Regions from separate parts of the Sporosarcina saromensis genome, predicted to be linked through region 2. Evidence: riboswitches for the same ligand, from Rfam matches in the RefSeq annotation. Region 2 holds a riboswitch; the other holds the start of a gene.

Region 1 (3,170 bases), 1.6 Mb from region 2:
CCATCGAAGGATAGCGGAAAAAAAGTATCTCCCCGGTTCCTGAGGGGCTTTGAAAGTGTGGCTGCCATTGTTCTCATCTATGGTTTCAACTGTTGTTTCTTCGCCTTTAAAATGTTGGATAATCTCCGGTTCATCTATATACCATGTTGCATCGGGGGTGTTAAAACTCGAGTTTAGCTTCATGATTACAAGTTCATCCTCTTGCTGAACAATCATCGCAGGATAGCCTTTCACTAACTCTTCTGGATCATGAGGTTGGAGGTTATTGCATTCCTTTCCTTCTTCTTCCCAACAAGATTTATCACGTATTGCATAAGTGGCCCCACCCTCTTCCTCTGGATCTTTAATACCGACAAAAATCTCAGGTCTTTCTAACGTTTCACTGAGTGTCTGCTCTGTATCTCCAGGCAATTTTGCTTCGCCTTCGTCATTGGGTGAGCATCCGAAAAGAAGGAGGAATAAGGATACCATTAACAAAAAAACCTTATAGCTCATTTTAAAAATCTCCTTTTTTGTAATTAATAGTAATATGGTAACATAAGTAAGAGTTTATTATCAATAAAATTATGATAAATCAAAAAATATATTTGATAGATAATGAGTTTCCAATTTGCGAACGCTCTGTTTTAGGAGCGGTTGTTTGTTTGGGATAAAATCGTCGCCTAAAAACTGGGCGAGTGGTGATAAAGAGAGGTTAAGCGGTGATAAAGTGCTGATAAGCGTTGATAAACGGTCTACAAGCGGTGATAAAGTGCCGATGAGCGGTGATAAATCCTATTGAACCGGTGATAACGGGAAAAAGTTGTTTCTGGGCAGGGGTTGAAGTTGAATTACAGCTGAAAACAGGCGAATCGGTGGTAAAGTGGTTGGAATCGGTGATAACAGCTCGAGAATCGGTGATAACGCCGTTAGAATCGGTGATAACACGCTCCGAATCGGTGATAAACCCGTTTGAACCGGTGATAACGGGAAAAAGGTTGTTTCTGGGCAGAGGTTGAAGTTGGAATTCTACTGAAAACAGGCGAATCGGTGGTAAAGTGCTTAGAATCGGTGGTAAACCCGTCCGAATCGGTGGTAACTGCTCATGAACCGGTGAGAACGGGAAAACTCCCTATTATTAAGCACAATCTCCTTTAATCCCCTCGCCGCTCGACAATTTCCGAGCCGACCATTTACCCATAATAAAACTCCCAAATCTCCACCAAAAAAATAGGTCAAATCCACCTTATTATTTTCATACATGTTCTTTGCTTCAAAAGTAACTTCTACAAAATTCAACAAAAAATATACGTTCCCCTTATGAATCGATTCGTTACGACTATTCCTCATTTACAATTTCTGTTTCTATTAATCATCTTCCCTAAAATCCTACTGCCCTTTTGAAAGTTTGAAATTCAATTATAACTTTTTAGCTATTTACGATTAGAACACAACATGTTAGGGTAGTTAAAGAGAAAAGAACACTATATATAGTATTTGCGATGAAATGGTACCAAGTTCGGTTTAATAGGGAATCCGCTAGTCGGAGCTGTCCCCGCAACTGTGAACGTAGACGACCGCCTCATGACCACTGTGACAAGCACGTTGCGGGAAGGGGAGACGGAAGGATGAAACGTCAGCCAGTAGACCTGCCATTCATCGTCGAGCGACACTTTCTTCGGGGGTTGAGAAGTGGAAGTGAATCCGTGTAATGCTTATATGTAAGCATTGTTCCGATTTGTTTCTACAACTTACAACAAAGCGATGACTCCTTGGGAAGGTTGACTCATGGCTTTTTTTATTTTTAATTAACACTTAAATTCTTTAATTCCCGGCAACGCCGGTAACTAGTATAGAAGGAGCGGGATTATTTTGACAATCATGCGTGAACAGACAAGCGGAGCTGATCTGCTGGACAAGCTGCAAGCCGAATTCGGAACGGAGAAATTACAACCATTACTGCTAGCGAGCGAACGTTGGAACGAGCGTCATCCGGAAGCGAGCCGTTCGGAATGGGCGAAAGCGATGATTCTGGAGTGCTTGAGCAATATTGATGAGGCGTCTTCTTATTGGACATTCGTCGCGGCACGCATTTATTTAGATGATGTGTATGCACGCCAAACACAAGCGCGTGGTGTCGAAGTGTATACAGATTTCGCGAAAAATGTCGAAAAACTGGTGCAACAAGGTTTGTACACACCTGTACTGACAGAAAAATATTCACATGATGAGTTGAATGAGCTCGGTCGTTTCCTTGAACCGGAGCGGGACAAGCTATTTACATATATCGGGCTAAAGACACTGATGGATCGCTATGCGGCAGTGAATTTTGATAAACAACCGGTCGAGTTGCCACAAGAACGTTGGATGATCATTGCCATGACGCTAATGCAAAACGAAACGGACAATCGTCTAGGGAAAATTGCTGAAGCGTACTGGGCGATGAGCAATTTGTACATGACCGTTGCAACACCTACTTTGTCGAATGCAGGGAAGCCACATGGTCAGCTATCAAGCTGTTTCATCGACACGGTTGATGATTCCTTACAAGGTATTTATGACAGCAACACGGACATTGCCAATTTGTCGAAATATGGCGGTGGAATTGGTGTATATATGGGGAAAGTCCGTTCACGTGGGTCCTCTATCCGTGGGTTCAAAGGAGCATCCAGTGGTGTGCTTCCATGGATTAAACAACTGAACAATACTGCAGTTAGTGTCGATCAGCTTGGCCAACGCCAAGGTGCGATCGCAGTGTATCTTGACGTGTGGCACAAAGACATTTTCACATTCCTTGACCTGAAACTGAACAACGGGGATGACCGTCTGCGCGCGCATGATATTTTTACAGGCGTTTGTATGCCGGATATTTTCATGGAACAAGTGGAAGCGCGTGCCGAGTGGCATTTATTCGACCCGCACGAAGTCCGTACAGTGATGGGGTATTCGCTCGAAGATTTCTATGACGAGTCAAAAGGGCAAGGCAGTTTCCGCGAAAAATATGAGGAATGTGTCAACCATCCTTCATTGACGAAAGAGACAGTTCCTGCGATTGAAATTATGAAGCGCATCATGCGTAGCCAACTGGAAACAGGGACGCCATTCATGTTTTATCGTGATGAAGTAAACCGGGCGAACCCGAACAAACACGAAGGTATGGTGTACTCGAGTAACCTTTGTTCAGAAATCAT
Region 2 (3,170 bases):
TTTGAACTGTCTTCATAATCGTTCACTAAACGAGTAACAAAACGATATCCTTCATCTTCGCTTTCTTTCACAAGCCTTGAAATATCAATCGTGCGCAAGTTCTCAATCTGTTGAACGACATAATTCATAGACTTCCCCCCTCAATTTTCTCACCTATCTCTACATTCTACAAAGTCTGTCAAAAAGCCTGCTTATTCTAGTAAAACAGTAAAAGTAAGCCGAATCCCTCCTGACGAATTCGGCATTAATTAAAACGAATAGTCAACGCGCATCGTCGCTGTAATGACTAACTGTCCTTTCTCAATGGGTGTTGTTGATTTTTCTGCGGCGACAGAATAATACGGAGTAGGACTTACACGATTCACTTCCTCTACAATTCTTATTGGCTGAGGAGGAACGGCCAGTTGCATAGAATTTGCGATAGTTTGGGCTTTCGTCTGTGCATCTTGCAAAGCAGCTACAATGGCTTCTTGTTCATACATTGATGGATCTTCGACGCTGAATTGGATGCTTGAAACACGATTTGCACCGTTCGCAACCGCTGTATCGATGACAATGCCAACTTGATCAATATTCGTTAATTTCACAGAAATGGCGTTGTTTACTTCATATCCTCTAAATACTTGTTCCCCGTCGACGTAATCATATTTTGGATAGATCGTATATGAAACGGTTTGTATATTCGCTCGAGGAATGCCTAGTTGTACGAACGATTGGATCACTTGATTCATGATTGCGGCATTTTCTTCTTGTGCTACACGGACTTGCTCGTCTACAGTACGCACTTCAAATTGAATAGTTGCTACGTCTGGTTCAACAGCAACTTGCCCATTACCGACGACTGTTATCTTCCTTACCGGTTGGCGAAAAACGTTCTGATGATACAACGAACTTCTCCCTTCTTCATTCAGTTTCTTTACTCTATGCCAAATGAGTAGGTGCTAGTAAAAGATATTTCGCATTCTAGTAAGCGTTTACAACCTAACAATCTCTACCTAACAGTCCTCTAGCAATTCTCCTAAATCCGAATCTTTAGTTGACAGATATTTTTTACTATGCTAACTTTAGGCATCACTACTAATCTAATAGCTATGGAAATAGGTGGTCTGATTTTGGTCAGATCTTAAATGGGAAGCCGGTGCTCAATCCGGCGCGGTCCCGCCACTGTAACGGCATATTGCCGAAGCCAGATACCAGCCTATTTGAACAACGCTGCTAACCTACGGTGAATGGGGAGGTGTTAGACGATACGCAAATGAATTGCGTGCTTTTTCAGCATGCATTTACCCGGAAATCGGGCTACACGTACATTTCTAACATTCCGTAGAAATGTATTTTTTTATGCACAAAATTCCAAAATTGAAGGAGACGAGACAGATGACAGTAATTAGTAGTACAATCGGCTATCCGTATATCGGTGAAAACCGTGAGTGGAAGAGAGCGTTAGAATCATTCTGGGCAGGCAAAACAAGTGAAGAGCAATTGTTGCAGGTAACAAAAGACATTCGTCTTTCCCGTTTACAAAAACAAAAAGAGAGCGGCATTGACCTCATCCCCGTTGGCGACTTCACGCTCTATGATCGTGTGTTGGATACAGCAGTTATGTTCGGGATGATTCCTGAACGCTACGGCTGGAATGGCGGGCAAGTTCCTTTATCTACATATTTCTCAATGGCACGTGGCAACGCGTCTACAGTTGCGTGCGAAATGACAAAATGGTTTGATACAAACTATCACTATATTGTCCCTGAATATGAAGGTCGCAAACTAGCTGTAACCGAAAACAAGCCCCTCATCGACTACCGTGAAGCAAAACAAGAGCTTGGCATTGAAGGAAAGCCGGTACTCATTGGACCGTATACATTCCTAAAGCTTTCTAAAGGTTATGAGACAAAAGATATTCCAGCTTTCTTACTTCAATTACTACCACTCTACGAAAAAGTACTTGTAGAATTGCAAGCGGAAGGAGTCGAGTGGATCCAATTGGATGAGCCGATCCTTTCCACTACTATTACACAGGATGAAATGAAAACCGTTCATGAAATCTATTCACAACTTCGAAAAGCGGTCACGCATAGTAAGTTATTCATTCAAACGTACTTCGATTCAGTTGAATGGTACGAAGAGACAATTGCCCTTCCGGTTGATGGGATTGGCTTGGATTTTGTACACGGAATGAAAAACAATCAAAAGAGTCTAGAGGCGCATGGCTTCCCTGCTGATAAAGTATTTGGAGCAGGTGTGATTGACGGTCGAAACATTTGGCGCGCAAACTTGCAAAACAAATTGGCGTTATTAGATACACTTCAGCAACATGTGTCAGTTGAAAATGTATGGATTCAACCTTCTTGTAGCTTGCAACACGTTCCTGTGACAATTGCATCCGAGCAAAAATTGGACTCGACCATTAAAACGGCACTTGCTTTCGCAGATGAAAAAATTGTTGAAGTATCAACTCTTGTAAAAGCTGTTCGCGAAGGAGCCGACGCTATTGTTCATGAACTTCGTGAAAGTGTTGACGCATGTGAACAGCTTGCTCAATTACCCGCTCGCAATCGCCAAGATGTTTTGCAAGCCGTCAACAATATCGGCAACGTACCAAGTAAACGCCCTACACCATTTGCAGAGCGTCGTGTAAAACAAGAAGAAGCATTTAACTTACCTTTATTGCCGACAACTACTATTGGAAGTTTTCCTCAAACACCTGAAGTGCGTGCAACGCGTACGAAATGGCGCAAAGGTGAAATTACGGAGCAACAGTATGGTGATTTCGTATTCGATGAAATTAAACAATGGGTCGACATCCAAGAAAAGATTGGCCTAGACGTATTTGTACACGGTGAATTTGAACGGACAGATATGGTCGAGTACTTCGGCGAAAAGTTGGACGGCTATGTATTTACAGAAAAAGCTTGGGTCGTTTCCTATGGATCCCGTTGTGTAAAACCGCCAATCATTTATGGAGATATTGCATTTGTCGAACCAATGACTGTCAAAGAATCGGTCTATGCGCAATCTCTTACGGACAAGCCGATGAAAGGGATGCTGACAGGCCCTGTTACAATGTTGAACTGGTCATTTGTACGTGACGATCTTTCCCTTAAAGATGTGACGTACCAAATCGCTCTTGCCCTACGAAAAGAAATTGAAGCGTTAGAAGCAGCAGGTAT

The links. Region 2 has a riboswitch for cobalamin ahead of metE (5-methyltetrahydropteroyltriglutamate--homocysteine S-methyltransferase). Riboswitches for the same ligand answer to the same signal wherever they lie in the genome.
Region 1: linked by a shared signal. The riboswitch ahead of ACVHUV_RS01610 (ribonucleoside-diphosphate reductase subunit alpha) and the one ahead of metE (5-methyltetrahydropteroyltriglutamate--homocysteine S-methyltransferase) in region 2 are both predicted to bind cobalamin.

The regions. Positions count from the first base shown of each region.
Region 1 is NZ_CM142738.1:360,890-364,059, reverse strand. It holds gene ACVHUV_RS01620 (hypothetical protein) at 1-495, opposite strand, end outside; gene ACVHUV_RS01615 (hypothetical protein) at 641-781, shown strand; cobalamin riboswitch at 1,471-1,650, shown strand; gene ACVHUV_RS01610 (ribonucleoside-diphosphate reductase subunit alpha) at 1,861-3,170, shown strand, end outside.
Region 2 is NZ_CM142738.1:2,003,059-2,006,228, reverse strand. It holds gene ACVHUV_RS10005 (GNAT family N-acetyltransferase) at 1-128, opposite strand, end outside; gene ACVHUV_RS10000 (SIMPL domain-containing protein) at 249-887, opposite strand; cobalamin riboswitch at 1,083-1,216, shown strand; gene metE (5-methyltetrahydropteroyltriglutamate--homocysteine S-methyltransferase) at 1,378-3,170, shown strand, end outside.